4 regions of the Allobosea sp. TWI1241 genome follow, and region 1 is predicted to be linked to each of the others. Evidence: riboswitches for the same ligand, from Rfam matches in the RefSeq annotation. Region 1 holds a riboswitch; each other region holds the start of a gene.
What was found. Region 1 has a riboswitch for cobalamin ahead of ABE438_RS10840 (DUF1636 domain-containing protein). Riboswitches for the same ligand answer to the same signal wherever they lie in the genome.
Positions count from the first base shown of each region.

Region 2: another riboswitch for cobalamin. It lies ahead of ABE438_RS10640 (ribonucleoside-diphosphate reductase subunit alpha); the one in region 1 lies ahead of ABE438_RS10840 (DUF1636 domain-containing protein).
Region 3: another riboswitch for cobalamin. It lies ahead of ABE438_RS16230 (ABC transporter substrate-binding protein); the one in region 1 lies ahead of ABE438_RS10840 (DUF1636 domain-containing protein).
Region 4: another riboswitch for cobalamin. It lies ahead of ABE438_RS18120 (TonB-dependent receptor plug domain-containing protein); the one in region 1 lies ahead of ABE438_RS10840 (DUF1636 domain-containing protein).

Region 1 is NZ_JBDJKW010000007.1:13,229-17,715, forward strand. Features, by position in the region: gene cobN (cobaltochelatase subunit CobN) at 1-567, opposite strand, end outside; gene cobW (cobalamin biosynthesis protein CobW) at 664-1,713, opposite strand; gene ABE438_RS10840 (DUF1636 domain-containing protein) at 1,770-2,213, opposite strand; cobalamin riboswitch at 2,364-2,545, opposite strand; gene cobU (bifunctional adenosylcobinamide kinase/adenosylcobinamide-phosphate guanylyltransferase) at 2,617-3,129, shown strand; gene cobO (cob(I)yrinic acid a,c-diamide adenosyltransferase) at 3,143-3,754, shown strand; gene cbiB (adenosylcobinamide-phosphate synthase CbiB) at 3,767-4,487, opposite strand, start outside.
Region 2 is NZ_JBDJKW010000006.1:233,176-237,662, forward strand. Features, by position in the region: gene ABE438_RS10635 (ribonucleotide-diphosphate reductase subunit beta) at 1-406, opposite strand, end outside; gene ABE438_RS10640 (ribonucleoside-diphosphate reductase subunit alpha) at 643-3,561, opposite strand; cobalamin riboswitch at 3,681-3,882, opposite strand; gene asnB (asparagine synthase (glutamine-hydrolyzing)) at 4,093-4,487, shown strand, end outside.
Region 3 is NZ_JBDJKW010000013.1:80,608-85,094, reverse strand. Features, by position in the region: gene ABE438_RS16235 (ABC transporter substrate-binding protein) at 1-971, opposite strand, end outside; gene ABE438_RS16230 (ABC transporter substrate-binding protein) at 990-1,949, opposite strand; cobalamin riboswitch at 2,111-2,308, opposite strand; gene ABE438_RS16225 (hypothetical protein) at 2,577-3,386, shown strand; gene ABE438_RS16220 (alpha-hydroxy acid oxidase) at 3,514-4,487, opposite strand, start outside.
Region 4 is NZ_JBDJKW010000017.1:74,534-79,020, reverse strand. Features, by position in the region: gene ABE438_RS18125 (ABC transporter substrate-binding protein) at 1-137, opposite strand, end outside; gene ABE438_RS18120 (TonB-dependent receptor plug domain-containing protein) at 134-2,083, opposite strand; cobalamin riboswitch at 2,203-2,404, opposite strand; gene ABE438_RS18115 (GNAT family N-acetyltransferase) at 2,655-3,809, opposite strand; gene ABE438_RS18110 (alpha/beta hydrolase) at 3,806-4,487, opposite strand, start outside.

The DNA.
Region 1 (4,487 bases):
GCAAGCCTCCGGCGATGCCTCATCCCCCTGCTCCAGGTGATGGGCCGGCGAAGCCGCGGCGGAGGAACGGGCGCTGCGTCCTGCGAGATAGGCCTCCAGCCGCGCCAGCAGGCGGTCCATGTTCTGCGTGCCGCCGCCGGCGTGGAAATGGCCGAGCAGGGCGTCGGCGAGGACCTTCGGCACCGTGCCGTAGCCGGCGAGGCGGTCGTCGTCGCGATCGTCGCCCGGCAGCACGGCCAGCGGCACGCCGGCCGCCTTGCAGGCGGCCGAGATCTGCTCGATTCCGTAGCGCAGATAGTCGAGCCCGCCGAGGCAGCGCAGCAGCACGAAGCGCGAGCGGGTCAGCGTCGCCTCGATCAGCAGGTCGATGGAGAGCGGATGCTTCAGCCGCCGCAGCGGCACGAGGCGCAGCGAGGCCGCGCCCGGCCGGGCCGCAGCAGCGGCCGCCAGCGCCGAGAGGTCGCTGTCGCTGAAGGAGAGCACCACGACGTCCGCCGGGGGCAGGGCGAGGTCGACGGCATCCTCGCCGTCGTCGAGCCTGACCTCGCTGGTCGGGAGAAGGTGCATGGTCAGGGCCTCGCGGCCGGTTTTCACAGATCGGGAGGGACCGCCATGCCGGCGGTCCCCGACACGCGTCGCCCCCGAAAGAGGGCGTCTATAGCATCATCCCCGCAGGGCCGCTTCCACCGCGGCGCGGTCGAAACCCTTGAGCCCGATCACCACCAGGCGGCCGTCGCGCGCCTCGTCGGCGCCCCAGGGCCGGTCGTAATGATGGCCGACGCGGCGGCCGACGCCCTGCACGACGAGGCGCATCGGCTTGCCGGGGATGGCGGCGAAGCCCTTCACCCGCAGCACGCCCTCGGCCTCCGCCGCCCGGGCGATGCGGGCGGTCAGTTCCTCCGGCGTCGCGGCCGGCGGCAGGGGCAGGGCGACGCTATCGAAATCGTCATGGTCGTGATCCTCGCCTTCGCCGTGATGCGAGGGGCGGCCGGCGAGATCGGCTTCCGCCGCCGCGCCCAGCCCGATGATCAGCGCCGGCTCGACCTTGCCATGGGCGGTCTCGACGATCTTGATCGCCTTGGGCAGATGCGCGGCGATTTCGGCCTTGACCTTCTCGCGCCCGGCGGCGTCGATCAGGTCGCTCTTGTTGAGCAGGATCAGGTCGGCGCAGAGGATCTGGTCCTCGAACACCTCCTCCAGCGGGTTGTCGTGATCGACCGCCTGGTCCTTGGCGGCCTGGGCCTTCAGCGCCTCCGGATCGTCGGCGAACTGGCCCTCGGCGACCGCGGGGCCGTCGACCACGGCGATCACCCCGTCGACGGTGACGCGAGCGCGGATCGCGGGCCAGTTGAAGGCGCTGACCAGCGGCTTCGGCAGGGCGAGGCCCGAAGTCTCGATCAGGATGTGCTGCGGCGGGTTCGGGCGGTCGAGCAGCTTTTCCAGCGCCGGCACGAAATCGTCGGCGACCGTGCAGCAGATGCAGCCGTTCGGCAGCTCGACGATGTCCTCGGCGGTGCAGCCTTCGATGCCGCAGCCGGCGATGAACGAGCCGTCGAAGCCGAGATCGCCGAACTCGTTGACCAGCACGGCGAGGCGCTTGCCGCCGGCATTCTCCAGAAGATGGCGCACCAGCGTGGTCTTTCCGGCCCCGAGGAAGCCGGTGACGATGGTGCAGGGCACCTTGCCGAGGGAGGTCTGGGAGGCGGTGGTCATGCTGCGAAATCCTTGATCTGGCCCGATGGGCAGGGGCGCCTTGCAAAAGGCGTCGGTCAGATGAAAAGCGGGAGGAATTGGCGGGCGGTCCGGTGCGCGCGCCGGCTCCTGAGCGGCGGCACGCGCGCCACCACGCCCTTGCGGATGCAGACCGGCCGCTCGCGCCAGGGCACGATGCCGTCCTGGCTCGCCGCATAGCGCAAGGCGGCGTCGGCGATGTCCTCGACATGCTCGGCGCGGTCGAGATCGCCGATCACATAGGTCCACTTGCCTTCCGCCACGAGCGCGACCGTGCAGGGCCGCTTGCAGACGGAGAGGCATTCGACCGGCACGACGGGAATCCCGCTGCCGGCGAGGCGCTCGTCGAGGCTTTGCGCCAGCGCGATGCCGGGCTGGTCGTAGCCCTCGGCGAGGTCGGGCCGCGGGCGCCGGCAGGTCGTGCAGACATGCAGGGTGCAGCCGGCGGGCGTGACGGCCGCTGGGGCGGTGAGGTCGGTCATGGGCGTGAGGTCGCTGCGGGCGCGCTGGCCGCTCACCGGGCCGGATGCGGCGCGATGACGCGCGCCGTCGGCCGCAAGGCGGCATGCGTTCGGGTGGCGACGGCCGTCATGGTCATGATCGTTTCTCCCGGCCACCCCACCGGCAGCCTGTTGGCGACATCGAGCGACGGCAGGTCTCCTGGCTCGCGGGTCGCCGGTCTGCGCCGCCTTCCCGGTCCCCCCGGTGGCCGCTGGCGCAAACCTCGCCGCTTACAGTTGCGGGGGCAGCCGCGGCGTTTCACCGCGTTCCCTTTTCACCTCGTCTCCGAGGCACCGTCGCGGATGAACATTAGCCACAGCCGGCAGGCTGTGCAATGCAGCGACCGCCGCGGCCAAGGGTCGCCAGACGCGGAGAGCGCACCCGATGATCCCGAGAAGCCTCACCCTCGTCCTCGGCGGAGCCCGTTCCGGCAAGAGCCGCCATGCCGAAGCGCTGGTCGAGGCCTTCCCGGCGCCCTGGACCTATGTCGCCACGGCGCAGGCCTATGACGACGAGATGCGCCGCCGCATCGCCGAGCACCGCGCCCGCCGCCCGGCCGGCTGGCGGACGGTCGAGGCACCGCTGGCCCTGCCGGAGGCGTTGCGGAACGTGAACCCCGGCCAGCCCGTGCTGGTCGACTGCCTGACGCTCTGGCTGACCAATCTCATCCTCGGCGAGCGTGACGTGGCGGTCGCGACCGGCGAACTGCTCGCCGCCTGCCGCCAGGTCGAGGCGCCGCTTGTCCTGGTGTCCAACGAGGTCGGGCTCGGCATCGTGCCGGAGAACGCGCTCGCCCGCCGTTTCCGCGACGAGGCCGGCCGGCTGCACCAGCGCCTTGCCGCGCAGGCCGACAGCGTGGTCTTCATGGTCGCCGGATTGCCGATGACGGTGAAGTGACGGGAGACGGGCGATGACGATCGCAGCCGAGGAGGCCGCGCGCCACAAGGCGAAGATGGAAAAGCGCAAGGCAGTGCAGGACGCCGAGATCGCCGGCAAGACGATCGAGAAGGGCCTGCTCATCGTCAACACCGGTCCCGGCAAGGGCAAGTCCACCGCGGCCTTCGGGCTGATGCTGCGGGCGCTCGGCCATGGCTGGCGCGTCGGCGTGGTGCAGTTCATCAAGGGCGCCTGGGAGACCGGGGAGCGCAAGGCGCTCGACGCCTTCGGCGACCGGATCGCCTGGCACAGCATGGGCGAGGGCTTCACCTGGGAGACGCAGGACAAGGCGCGCGACATCGCGGCCGCGACCCGCGCCTTCGAGATGGCGAAGGCGCTTATGGCCGATGAGAGCATTCGCCTGCTGGTGCTCGACGAGCTCAATATCGCGCTGCGCTACGACTACCTGCCGCTGGCCGAGGTCGTCGCCACCCTGCGTGCGCGCCGGCCGGACCTGCACGTCGTGGTCACCGGGCGCAACGCCAAGCCCGAGCTGATCGAGGCGGCCGATCTCGTCACCGAGATGACGCTGGTGAAGCACCATTTCGCCGCCGGCGTGAAGGCTCAGGCCGGCATCGAGTTCTGACGGCGCGCCGCCTTAGGCGAGCAGCACGAGGCCGGCGCCGCTCGCCGCGAGGCCCCAGAGCAGCAGGCAGGCGCGGCGATAGAGGGCGAGCGCCCGGCGGATGTCGGCCGCGCCGGCCTCCGCCCGCCCGTCGCCCATCCAGCCATCCTCGACCCTGACCGTGCCATAGACGCGCGGCCCGGCGAGACGCAGGCCGAGCGCGCCTGCCATCGCCGCCTCCGGCCAGCCGGCATTGGGCGAGCGATGGCTGCGCGCATCGCGGCGCACCGCCCGCCACGCCGCCGAGGCCTGGCGCGGGCTGTCAAAGGCCGCGGCCGCGACGAGGAGCAGCGCCGTCAGCCGCGAGGCCGGCAGGTTGACGAGATCGTCGAGGCGGGCGGCGGCCCAGCCGAAGGCGAGATGCCGCGGCGTCCGGTGCCCGATCATCGAATCGGCGGTGTTGATCGCCTTGTAGGCGGCGATGCCCGGCAGGCCGAGCGCACCGAGCCAGAAGGCCGGCGCGACGATGCCGTCGGAGAAGTTCTCGGCCAGGCTCTCGATCGCCGCGCGGGCGACGCCCGCCTCGTCCAGGCTCTGCGGATCGCGCCCGACGATCATCGCCACCGCCGCGCGCCCGCCGGTGAGGCCGTTGCGTTCCAGCCCCTCCGCCACGGCGGCGACGTGCTCGTGCAGGCTGCGCTGGGCCAGCAGCGTCGAGGCGAGCAGGGCCAGCGGCAGCAGCGTAGCCGGACCC
Region 2 (4,487 bases), on a different contig from region 1:
ACTGCCGGCATTCCGGGTTGGTGAGGTGGCGATAGATCGCCAGCACGATGTTGTTGGCGACGAGGCTCTCAGAGGCCGCGAAGAAGCCGAGATTGCGCTTGAGCATGCGCCGCTCGTCCTCGGACAGCCCGTCTTTCGATTTCCACAGCGCGATGTCGGCCTGCATCGAGACCTCGGTCGGCATCCAGTGGTTGTTGCAGCCGGAGAGGTATTTCTCCCAGGCCCATTTGTACTTGAGCGGCAGGAGCTGGTTCACGTCGGCACGGCAATTGATCATCCGCTTCTCGTCGACGCTGACGCGGCCGCCGTGGCGGTCGATCTCGCCGAGCCCGGTGGGGGCGGTAGAGGCGTTGACGAGGACGGGATTGGCGGCGGGCGCCGGCTTGGTGTCGGACCAGTCGAGCATGGCGGTGTTCCGTTCTGAAGCTAAAAGCTTGAAGGTGAGGCGCGGGGAACCCCTCTCCTGGAAGGAGAGGGGCAGGGGTGAGGTGTTCGGACCGGAAACGTCAGCTTGAATCCGACCGCGCCGTCGGGGTCCGCGCCGCTGGTCCAGGGGCCTACCCCTCACCCTGCCCTCTCCCTCCGGGAGAGGGTTCCCCGCGGACGCGTTGTCGGACGTCGCAAGAAACGGCGACCAGTGAATTACTGACACGCCTCGCAGCTCGGATCGTCGAGCGAGCAGGCGCTGGGCGCGGCCATGCCGTTCTCCAGCGGGATATCGACGATGATCGGCGCCGCAACCCTGGCCGCCGCCGGCATCGTGGCCGCGACCGCGTTGAGCTTGCCGTCCGTGCCCTTCAGCGTCGATTTCTCGACATGCGTCGCCGAGAGCGCGCGCAGGTAATAGGTCGTCTTGAGGCCGAGCCGCCAGGCGAGCCGATAGGCCTCGTCGAGCTTCTTGCCCGAGGGCTGCGCCATGTAGAGGTTCAGCGACTGCCCCTGGTCGATCCATTTCTGGCGGCGCGCCGCGGCGCGGAGCAGCCATTCGGTCGGGATCTCGAAGGATGTCGCGTAGAGCGCCTTGAGGTCGGCCGGCACGCGATCGATCTGGCTGACTTTGCCGTCATAGTATTTCAGATCCGAGACCATGACCTCGTCCCACAGCCCGCGCGCCTTGAGGTCGTGGACCAGCCCGGCATTCACCACCGTGAAGTCGCCCGACATGTTCGCCTTGACGTAGAGCTGGCTGTAGCTCGGCTCGATCGACTGCGAGACGCCGACGATGTTGGAGATCGTCGCGGTCGGCGCGATCGCCATCGTGTTGGAGTTGCGCATGCCGATGGTCTTCACCCGCTCGCGCAGGGCCTCCCAGTCGAGCGTCGCCGAGCGATCCAGCTCGACATCGCCGTCGCGGGCCTCCGCCAGAATGTCGAGCGAGTCGATCGGCAGGATGCCCTTCGACCAGAGCGAGCCCTCGAACGAGGCGTAGCGCCCGCGTTCGGCGGCGAGATCGACCGAGGCCGAGATCGCGTGGAAGCTCACCGCCTCCATGGACGTGTCGGCGAAGGCCACTGCCTCTTCGGATGCCGTCGGCAAGCGCAGGGTCTGGAGTGCGTCCTGGAAGCCCATGATGCCGAGGCCGACCGGGCGATGGCGCAGGTTCGAGCGGCGCGCCTCGGGGATGGTGTAGAAGTTGATGTCGACGACATTGTCGAGCATCCGCATCGCGGTCGTCACGGTGCGCGCCAGCCGGGCCTGATCGAGCCCTTCCGCCGTCACATGCGCCGCGAGATTGACCGAGCCGAGATTGCAGACCGCGACCTCGTCGGCCGAGGTATTCAGCGTGATCTCGGTGCAGAGATTCGAGGAATGCACCACCCCGGCATGCTGCTGCGGCGAGCGCAGATTGCAGGCGTCCTTGAAGGTGATCCAGGGATGGCCGGTCTCGAACAGCATGGTCAGCATCTTGCGCCAGAGATCGACCGCCTTGATGCGCTTGAACACCTTGACCTGGCCGGCGGCGGCCTTCGCCTCATAGGTCTCGTAGGCCGCCTTGAACGGCTTGCCGTAGAGGTCGTGCAGCTCCGGCACCTCGTCGGGCGAGAACAGCGTCCAGTCGGCGCCGGCCTCCACCCGCTGCATGAACAGGTCGGGGATCCAGTTCGCCGTGTTCATGTCGTGGGTGCGGCGGCGCTCGTCGCCGGTGTTCTTCCTGAGGTCGAGGAACTCCTCGATGTCGACATGCCAGGTTTCGAGATAGGCGCAGACCGCGCCCTTCCTCTTGCCGCCCTGGTTGACCGCGATCGCCGTGTCGTTGGCGACCTTCAGGAACGGCACCACGCCCTGGCTCTCGCCATTGGTGCCCTTGATATGGGCGCCGAGGCCCCTGACCGGCGTCCAGTCATTGCCGAGCCCGCCGGAATACTTCGCCAGCAGCGCATTGTCCTTCACCGCCTTGAATATGCCGTCGAGATCGTCGGCGACGGTGGTCAGGAAGCAGGAGGAAAGCTGCGGGCGCAGCGTGCCGGAATTGAACAGCGTCGGCGTCGAGGCCATGAAATCGAAGGAGGACAGCAGATCGTAGAATTCGATCGCCCGCGCCTCGCGGTCGATCTCGCGCAGCGCCAGCCCCATGGCGACGCGCATGAAGAAGGCCTGCGGCAGCTCGAAGCGATTGCCCCGGACATGCAGGAAATAGCGGTCGTAGAGCGTCTGGAAGCCGAGATAGTCGAACTGGAGATCGCGCTCCGGCTTCAGCGCCGCCGCGATGCGGGCGAGGTCGAAGCGGCCGAGCTCGGGATCGATCAGCTCGTTGGCGATACCGACCTTGAGATAGCCGGCGAAGTAATCGCCATAGCGCCCGGCCATCTCGCCCTGCGTCGCCTGCTCGGGCCGGCCGTGCACGAAGCTCAGCGCCTCGCGCCGCAGCTTGTCGAGCAGCAGCCGCGCCGAGACCTTCGCATAGTTCGGCTCAGCTTCGATCAGCGTCCGCGCCGCGAGGATCGGCGCCAGCGCCAGTTCGTCGAGCGAGATGCCGTCATAGAGGTTGCGGCGCGCCTCGCTCAGCACCGGCTCGGCCGATACCCCGTCCAGCCCGGCGCAGGCCTCGCGCACCACCTTGTCGAGGCGCGCGACGTCGAGCGGCACCAGCGTGCCGTCCGCGAGCGTCATGCGCAGCGTCGGGGCGGCCTGCGCCGCCGGCTTCGCCTCGGCCTGTGCCCTGGCGCGCTCCTGCGCCCGCTCCTCGCGATAGAGCACATAGGCGCGGGCGACCTTGTGATGCCCGCCGCGCATCAGCGCCAGCTCGACCTGGTCCTGCACGTCCTCGATATGGAAGGTGCGGCCCTCGGCGGCCCGGCGGGTCAGGCCGGAGACCACCTGCTCGGTCAGCTCGGCGACGACGTCGTGGATGCGCCGCGAGGCGGCAGCGTTGGACCCCTCGACCGCGAGGAATGCCTTGGTCAGCGCCAGCGTGATCTTGGCCGGGTCGAAGGGCGTCACCCCGCCGCTGCGGCGGATGACCTGGTAGCCGGGCTCGCGCACACCCTGTGCGGCAAGCGGCACCGGGGCGGTGGCGGGCGGCGAAGCGGCGGGCCGCTCGGCGTCGAGAGAAAGAGACATCGGCAATCAACCCCAAGATTGAGGGTCGGAAAGGCCGAGCGGAGGCATGGAGAGGGCGCATGTCGGCCCATCGAGGCCCGCGACCTGCCAGCGCACCACCGGGACACCCCGCCCGAGGACGTAAACTCAGGTCGCTGGCAGGTCTCCTGGCTCGCGGGTCGTCGCGTCGGGCCCCGTCTTCCCAAGGCCTCGCGGCCTCAGTGACATGATAGTGGCTCGACACTCGCCGCTGACAGTTGCGGGGGCAGCGCCGGCTTCGCACCGGCTTCCCTCTTAGCTCCCGATCTTGCGATTCGAGAGACCATCGACACCTATATCTAGTATCTCCATCCCCTTCCCTGTCAATCGCTCGCTGCGCGGCGGCGGGAGGCTGTGGACGGTTCGCGAGCCGCTGCCGGGCAGGCGCCGCTCGCGCAATCGCAGCGTGGTCCATTTACCATCAGGCGACGATGGCCGGGCCCGTTAACATATGGGTTGCACCGCTCGGCTAGGGTGACGCAAGGTCTGGCGGGCTCGAAAGCAAACCCTGAGATGTGTGGATTTGGCGGCTATGTCGGCGCTGCCCGTGACGGGGCGGCGCTCCTCGAACGGATGGCGGCGGCGATCGCCCATCGCGGCCCGGACGAGCGCGGCGTCTTCACCGGCGAGGGCGTCGGCCTCGGCCATGTGCGCCTGTCGATCGTCGGGCTCGGCGACGGCCAGCAGCCCATGTCCGACGAGAGCGGCGCGCTGACCATCGCCTTCAACGGCGAGATCTTCAATTACGTCGAGCTGCGCGAGCAGCTGAAGGCCAAGGGGCGGCGCTTCCGCACGGCGAGCGACACCGAGGTCATCCTGCATCTCTACGACGAGATGGGCGACGCCTGCCTGTCGCAGCTCAATGGCGACTTCGCCTTCGCGCTCTGGGATGCGCGTCGCCGGCGCAT
Region 3 (4,487 bases), on a different contig from region 1:
CGAGGCGTGGCGGCCAGGATCGCGTCGAGCCGGGCCAGGATGAAGGGGATGTTGGCGGGGTTGGGCGCGACGAGCGCGTCGTAGAGATGCGTATCGACGAGATGCGCCCGGCCATGGGCGACGACCGGCAGCGCCACGGCACCAGGCAGCGGCGCCAGCAGCTCCCGCACCGAGGCCGCCTTGCCGATCGGCGCCAGCAGCGCGAGGCCCGCGCCGCCGATGCCGCGCAGTTCGGCCAGCGGGCGCGGATGCGAGCCGTTGCAGTCGAACGCCCCTGCCCCCGCCGTCACCGGGCGCAGGCCGATGCGCCGGAACAGGTCGAGCGCCGGGGCGGTCTCGTCGACGATGGGATGGAAGGAGGTCGCGGTGACCTGCGCATAGGCGACACTGCGGCCGCGCCAGCCGGCATGGCGCGCGGCGAAGGCGGCGATCGCGGCATCCGTCTGGGCGACAAGCGTCTCCGCCGCCTGCGCCGGCGCCCCGGCGAGCCGGCCGATCAGCCGGGTGAGATCGCCATAGGGATCGCGCAGGTTGCGGCCGCGGCTGACCAGCGTCGGTGCGATCCGCGCCAACTGCGCATAATGGTCGCCATAGCTGTGATAGGCCGTGGCCGCGAGGATGAGATCGGGCTCCAGCTCGGCGAGCAGGTCGAGATCGACCCGGCCGGCCGGGACGCAGGCGATCTCCTGCGGCAAAAGCGGCTGGACCCAGGGGAAATTGTGACCGTCAGCCCCGGCGCCGTAGCGCATCGCGCCGACCAGCTTGACGCCGAGCGCGGCGCAGATCGCGACGTCGCTGTAGCCGACCGCGACGATGCGTTGCGGCGCCGCCGCCAGCAGCGTCTCGCCGGCGCTGTGCGCGATCCGCAGCGGGTACGCCCCGGCGGCCTGCGCGCGCCGCGGCCCGGCGCCGAGCAGCAGCGCGCCCGCTCCAGCGAGCAGCGCCCTGCGCGACCATATGACGTTCGTCATCTCCGCCCCCGCGCCCGCTCAGCCCTTCCGGGCGAAGGCGCTCTCGACCATGTCGAGCAGGCGCAGCGCCGCGAGATAGTCCGGGCGTATCGCCGATTCATCGAGCTCCCAGCGCCGGTAGCTGATCACCGCCTCGAGCTGGCGGAAGCCGGGATCGCAGCAGAGCTGGCCCATGCTGACCGGCCCGTTTGAGACCATGATCAGGTTGGGCGCGGTGAAGACCTCGAGCACCGCCGCCAGCGGCACCGGCACGCGCCCGTCCGCATCGAGCGTCCCGCCCTGCACCCTGGAAGCGGCATCGAACAGCCTGAAGCCGAGCCCGGCCAGGGTCCGGCCGAGCCCGCTCGTGGGAGAAATCGCGAAGGGATCCTCGTGGATGCCGCCGGCATTGGCCTGCAGCAGCGCGGTCTCGCCCTCCGGCAGCGCGATCTTGCCCGCGACCTGCGCCGCGCGCGCCTCGAAGGCGGCGATCAGCGCCGGCACCTTGTCCGTCCGCCCGAGCAGGTCGGCGACGAAGGCCAGTTCCTCGCGCCAGCCCGGCAGGTCGGCCGGTACGACCAGTGTCGGCGCGATCGCGGTGAGATCGGCGGCGCGCCCCGCGCTCGCCAGCCCGCCCGGATTGCGGCCGCCGGCGATGATCAGATCGGGCTCAGCCGCGCGGATCGCCGCGAGATCGACGCCGTCCGCCCCGGCCGGCAGCGCCACGGCCTTACGTGCCGCGGCCTGCCGGTTCCACAGCGGCGGGAAGCCGGTGCGGCGGTTGATGCGCGCGTCGGGAAAGCGGGGATCGGCGGCGACGACCGGCGCCTCCAGCGCGAAGGCGTAGCCGGCGATCCCGGCGTCGAGCACCACGATCCGCTGCGCCCCGGCCGCATCCGCCGGCCGGGCGGCGCCCGGCCCGGCCATGACCACCAGGGCGCCGGCAAGCACGCCTGTGAAGGCGCGGCGCGACGGTTCGACTGTCTTCGCGATGCCCATCGACATCGGTCCTTCCACGGCTCGACCGGACGCGTTTCGGGCGTCCGGTGCCGGGCTCGGGAGAACGGGAAACGGGCTCCGCCAGTCTCCGGGCACGGCAACATTCATCGAATGTCACCGTCACGGAGACGACCGCACCCTGGCACACCCCGTGCCGCGGGCTCAGGTGACAGGAACGGGCAGGTCTCCTGGCTTCCGGGTCAGCGCTTACCGTCTCCGCCTTCCCGGCGGCGCGAGAGGCGCCGCCAGTGGCTTCGTGGAGGGAAGCTCGCCGGTCACAGTTGCGGGGGCAGCCGCGGCGTCGAACCGCGTTCCCTTTTCATCCGCCTCGAGGCGGAACCTGTTCCGACGGCGACTGTAGCGTCAGCGCCGGCGGAAGGAAAGCGCGGCGACGAGGTGAAGAGCGGTCGCCGGGAGCCTCTCTGCCTCCCACGCCGGGATCATCGCGCCCATGGCCCGGCGCCGCGCTTCCGAGCCTTTTCCACACCGCCCAGCCGCGCCCATAACGCAAGGACAGGCCCCGACTCGACAGAGCGTTAAGGACTGGTAAAACAATCCCGCTTCGGGGGATTGGTCATGCGTATGCGTCTTGTTTTGGCGGTTCTCGCTGCATCAGTCTCACCAGCCATGGCGCAGTCCTTCGCGCAGACGGAAGCCCAGAAGCGCAAGCAGCATGTCCCCTATGTCCGGGCCGCGACGGACTGCGTGACCTCTGTGGTGCGCCGTGACGACGGTTTCGACGGCGCCGTCGCGTTCGACAGCTTCCAGCCGCTGATCGCCCGCGCCTTGTCCGTCTGCTCGCAATCGGTCGCGACGATGATCTCCACCCATGACGCGATCTACGGCTTCGGCGGCCAAGCCTTCTATGCCGGCCCGTATCTGAACGATCTGGAGCGGGCGGTCCGCAACCGCCTCGCCGGCCAGATCGCGGCGGCGCGCGCCAATGCCGACCGTCTCGCCGCCGAGCGCCAGGCGCGGCTCAACAAGGAAAGGGCCGAGCGGGACGCCGCCGCGGCCCAGGCGGAAGCCCGGCGCATCGAGGCGGAGACGCGCGAGAAGACCGCCCGCGCCGAGCGCGCCGAACTGCTCGAGAAGACGCGCGAGCTGATCCGGACGAAAACGCTCGGCTGCATCGGCAAGGAAGGCGCGACCATGCTGCTGACCGACGAGAAGGCCGAGGTGGTCGCCAAGGCGGCGATGATCTTCTGCCAGAACGACATCGACGCGCTGGTGAAGATCACCACCGAGATCGTCGAGACCGAGTCCGGTGCCCCCTTCGATCGCGCGCTGGTGCGCAGGCTCGCCGAGGACCGCGTCCGCGACGTCGTCACCGCCTATGTCATCCGCTTCCGCGGCGACCTGATCGGCAGGAACCTCAAGGACCAGCAGGCGCCCACCCGGCCGGCCGAGAGCTCGCGCAGCGCCCCGACGCTGTAGCGAGAGGCCATCCCCCGGCCGTGCACGACGGTCGCCGCTCGTTCGCACACCAGACGAGCTGGCGGGCGATCTTTCGCTTGCGCGGCCCGGCGCAGAGCCCGGCTTCGCGCCGCCGGCGACAGCCCCCTCACCGCCCCTGCTCGGCCCGCCAGATCAGTTCGCGCGGGATGTCGGCGAAGCGGCCTTGGCCGGAGAAGGCCAGGCAGTGGTCGATCTCCTCGCGCAGGATTGCGAGCACGTCGCTGGCCCCGGCTTCGCCGGCGGCAGCCGCGCCATAGAGCGTCGCCCGGCCGAGCAGTACCGCCTCGGCACCGGCGGCCTTGTACTTCACCACGTCGCTGCCGCGCCTGACGCCGCTGTCGGCGAGCACCGTCATGCGCCCCGCCACCGCATCGGCGATCAAAGGCAGCACGTCGATGGTCGCCGGCGCATAGTCGGCATTGCGCGCGCCGTGGCAGGAGACCACGATGCCGTCCGCCCCGTGCGCCAGGGCGGCCTGCGCGTCGGCGCGCGTCAGGACGCCCTTCACCACCAGATTGCCGTCCCAGATCCGGCGGATCTCGGCGACATCCTCCCAGGTCAGCCGGCGCGCCAGCTTGACATTGTTCGCCACCGCCTCACGCGTGATGCTGGTGCGGTACTCCGGCGGATAATGCGCATAGGTCGGCAGGCCTGAGGTCAGCATGGCGCGCAGCAGCACGCCCGCCAGCCAGCGCGGATGGGTCAGCACGTCGAGCACGCCGACGAGCGTCGGCTTGATCGGGATGCCGAAGCCGTTGCGCGTATTCCACTCCTTCTTCGGCGAGCGCGGCGTGTCGGCGGTGAGGACGAGCGTCTCGATGCCGAGCGCCCTAGCCCGGCGCAGCAGCTCACCGGTGAGCGTCCGGTCCTCGAAGACATAGAGCTGGAACCAGAGATCGGCGCCGTCGGCCCGCTCGGCGATCGCCTCCATCGCGGTCATCGACTGGGTGGCGACGCAGAACGGGATGCCGGCCCGGCGCGCGGCGCGCGCGACCTGGACCTCGCCATCGTGCCAGACCAGCCCGGCGACCGCCGTCGGCGCCACGATCAGCGGCACAGCGAGTCGCTTGCCGAAGAGCG
Region 4 (4,487 bases), on a different contig from region 1:
ACCAGCTCGTCCGTGCACATGTTGAGCGAGACGATGCGCGCCGGCCGCGCCGCCGCCGGCGCGACGGCGCAGGCGAACCCCGCCGCCAGGAGCGCGGCGAGGAGGCGACGGCCAAGCCCGGCGCGCGGCCCCCTCATCCGCCGAGCGCCACCTTGAGCCCGGCATAGGCGCCGAGGCCCGGCACCAGGAAGCCGACCGGGTTCTGCCAGCTCTTGTCGAAGAGGTTGTCGACGCGGCCGAAGACGGTGAGCCGGTCGGTCGCCTTGTACTCGGCGGCGAGGTTGACCAGGGTAGCGCCCTTGGCCCGCAGCCGCCTGACCGAGAAGTCGCGGTTCCCGTCGACCCAGGGGCCGACATAGATCACGGTGGCCGACAGGCTCAGCCTGTCGATCGGCGTCCAGCTGACGGTGCCGCTGGCCTTGTGGCGCGGGCGGCGCAGCAGCTCCTGCCGTGCCGTCTCGTCCTTGGCGAGGGTGAAGGTATAGTCGGCCCGAAGCTTCAGCTCCGGCGAGATATCGAGCGCGGCGAAGGCTTCGACGCCCTGCGTCCGCGCCTTGCCGACATTGGCGTAGGACGTGCCGGCCGCGTTGGTGACGATCAGGTTGTCGATGTCGTTGCGGAACCAGGTCGCGCCGACCTGCAGGCGCTTGTCGAGCAGCGGCTGCTCGAAGCCGACATCCCAGCCGCGACTCTCCTCCGGCTTGAGGTTCGGGTTGCCGTAGAAGTTGAAGCCCGGGCGGTAGTCGACGAAGAGCTCGCTCAGCGTCGGCGCCTTGAAGCCTGTGCCGTAGCTCGCCTTCAGCTTGGTCTGCGTCTCCGGCACGATATAGGCCGGCGCGATGCGGTAGGTGGTGTGGCCGCCATAGCTGTCGTCATGGTCGTGGCGGATATTGGCCGCGACGAAGAAGCGATCGGCGAGATTGCCCTGATATTCGAGGAAGGCGGCCTTGTTGCCGTTCGAGGCGGTCAGGGTCGTCGTCTCGATCCGCTCCCGCTCATATTGAAGCCCGCCGGTCAGGACGTGGCCCTTGGCGAGTTCGAGATCGCCGCGCCAGTCCAGCTTGATCCGCTCGCCCAGATTCTCGGTGGGCATGCCGAGATTGCCGAACACCGTCGGCGAGCGGTTGGAGCGATCCTGGCGGGAATAGGAGACGCCGAACCGGCTGACGGCGCGACCCGCCAGCGGATCCCAGACGACCTCGCCGCGGGTGAAGCCCTGCGCGTAGTTGTTGAGCGCGCGCAGACCGGTCGGGCGGCTGGGGAAGCCCGCATCGTAGGGCGAGCGGAACTGGCCGTCGGTGTAGCGGCCGACCCAGTTCAGGCGAACGGTATCGCCGAGCGCCACGCCGAGGCGCGCCGAATAGGAATAGGCGTCATAGGCGTTGGGCCGGACGCGCACGCCGGGCGGCACCAGGCCGGACGGCACGGAATCCGTCGAATCCGAGCGCATATGCGAGACGTTGAAGGCGTAGTCGAAGCGGTCGTCGCCGCCGCTGAACCCGGCCGTCTGGTTGAAGGTGCCGTGCGAGCCGGCCTCGACGCGGGCGGTCATCCGCGGCGGCCCCTCGCCGCGCTTGGTGGTGATCGCGATGACGCCGCCGAGCGCATTGGCGCCGTAGAGCCCGCTCTGCGGCCCGCGCAGCACCTCGATGCGCGCGATGTCGTCGGTCAGCATCGAGCCGAAGTCGAAGGAGCGGTTCGGCGTCGACGGGTCGTTGGCCTCGATGCCGTCGATCAGCACCTTGACGTGGTTGGAGTTGGTGCCGCGCATGAAGACCGAAGTCTGGCCGCCGGGCCCGCCGGTCTGCACGACGTTCAGCCCCGGCACGGTGGCGAGCGCGTCCGGCAGGGTGCGGCGCTGCCGCTGCTCGATCTCGCCGGCGGTGACGACGGTCACGGAGCTCGCCACCTCGCGCGCCGGCGTCGGCGTTCCCGTGGCGCTGACCACGATCTGGTCGAGGGCGATCGCCTCGGCAGGCGCCTGCGCCTGGGCGGCGCCGGCGATCAGCGCCATGGCGAGGGCGAGGCTCGAAATGGAGGAAATCGACGCATGGCGTCGGGCGGCTTGCGGAAGACGGCTCACGATGAGACCTCGGGCGTTGACGTCTGTGGCACGTCACCGCGAACGCGATCTCCCGTTCGCTCCCGTGCAGGAGCAGACAGTCGAGCAGCGATCGAAACACCCCGTCCGAACGTGTTCGCGTGTGACCACGACTGACGGCAGGTCTCCTGGCTCGCGGGTCGCTGCCCCGTCACCGCCTTCCCAGGCCCAAGGTCCCAGTGGCGCGTGGCGACGAGGCTCGCCGCTTACAGTTGCGGGGGCAGCCGCAGCATAGAATGGCGGAGCCATCCGCACTGCGTTCCCTTTTGATCCCCTAAGGGAACCGTCGCGGCCAGGGATAGGGCGAAAATGAGGCAGCGTCAAACGCGGACGGCGCGATCGAACAACGTTGCGGTGGCATCGGCGGACTCAAGCCGTTCTCCTCTGTCGATCGCCCCGCTACGCGCCCCCGGCGGATGAAGCCGGGTCATGCCGGAGCACGCCGGACCGTTACGAGACGCAGCGCCGTCACCTGGTGTCATCGCTCGGCCCGCCCAGTGCAGTGCGCCGCGCCCGCATGGCTCGCCCGGATCGATGCCGCCAGCGCCGGCGGCTATCGCGCCGCCGGCAAGCGGGCCAGATCCGGATCGAACCGGTCGAACGACACGGTCGAGGCGATGCGACGCAGCCCCCACTGCAGAAGCTTGCTGCGATGGAGGACATGAAGCCGGGTCGGCACCAGCCGGCTGCCGAAGCGCAGTTTCGAGGCGTAGGCGGTCTGCCCGCTCTGCAGCGAGACGATCCCGCGCGACAGGCAGAAGCGGACATTCGCCATCCAGCTGACCGCATAGAGATTGTGCTCGCGCGCCAGCGGGTAACGCATGCCCAGGAACTTATCGATGACGCGGCCTGGCTCGATCAGCAGCAGGTTGAAGGCGGCGAGTTCGTCGCCGATCCAGTACAGCGCGAAGACGGCCCTCTCGCCGAGGGCACGCGACACCGCCGCGAAGTAGCCGGGCGGCAGGACTTCCAGCTCGCCGTAATCCAGGCCGCTGCGGCGCCGGGTCGATTCGTACAGCTCCGCGATGAGCTCTTCCAGTCCCGTGATGTCGCTGCGGTGCTCGATCCGGACCGCCTGCGCTCTGGCCAGTTTCCGCCGGATGTCCTTGCGTGTCGCGGCCGACAGCGATGCGAGATAGCCGTCCTCATCGGCATAGGGCAGGTCGAGGATGGCGACCGGAAGGCTGCCGATGCGGGCGAACCCCTCCCGCGAGAGGCACGGCGCGACCAGCGCATCGTCGGCCGGGGCGAGATCCTTGAAGGCGACCAGCTGCGCGCCCTCCGCGGCCGCCTGCCGGCGAAGCGCATCCACGATGGCGCGCATCGCGGTCTCGCGGCGCGGGCCGTCGAGCCACGGCGCGAAGCCGAGATGGCAGCGATCGGCATAGGGCGAGCCTATGCAGATGATCCTGAGCGTCAGCAGGCGCGGAACGTAACGGTACACGGCATCGGCCACACCGCGCAGCCTGCCTTGCAAGGGCGTGTCGAGCCGGTAGTCCAGCCGGAAGAACGGCGCCACGGCGGCGATGCCCTGGGCGTCGGCAATGGCGACGGCAGCGCATCGCAGCCCGGTGCCGGAGGCCGCAGCGGCCTCGTCGCAGGCACGGTAGTAGCTGTGATCCTCGGCTTCGCCAGGCAGGCAGGCGTCCCACGCGGCCGCCGGGATCGCGGCGACGCTGTCGACGATGCGCGCGACCAGGCCGGTCATGACGCGGCGGCGGCGCGCTTGTGGGCGAGGCGCTGCGCCAGCGCCAGGGTGCGATCGACGACGATGCCGCGCTGCTGGTCGATGGTGACGAGGTGATAGCTGTCGTCGAGGATCACGGCGTCGACCAGCCCGCCGAGGCGGCGCTGGACCTCGAAGGCGTTGGAGAGGCCGGCGATGTCGTCCTCGCGGGCATGGACGAGCAAGGCCGGGCAGGTGACGGCCGGCATCTGCCTGCGCGTCTCGGCGACGAGGCGCCAGAGCTGCTGGAGCGCCCGGGCCGGCGTGCCGTCGAGCCCGGCGCGGGAGGTGTCGCCGGACGCCATCGCCTCGACGATGGTGCGGCGCGTGCGGGCGTGCTTGATCCCGTAGGGCTCGCGCTCGGGAAAGCTGTAGCGGCGGCCCAGCGGGGTGTTGATCAGCCATTTCAGCAGGAAGGCATGGCGCGGGATCGCCCAGCCGTCATAGCGCAGCGTCGGCGCGTAGAGCGCCAGGCCGTCCACCGCCTGCGGGCGCTCGGCCGCGGCGTGGATGGCGAGCACCGCGCCCATGGAGAGCCCGCCGACGATCACCCGCTCGCAGCGGGTGCGCATCCGGGCGAGTTCGTCGTGCACGCTGCCGGCCCAGTCGCGCCAGCTGGTGGCGAGCAGGTCGGCCTCGCTGCCGCAATGGCCGGCCAGC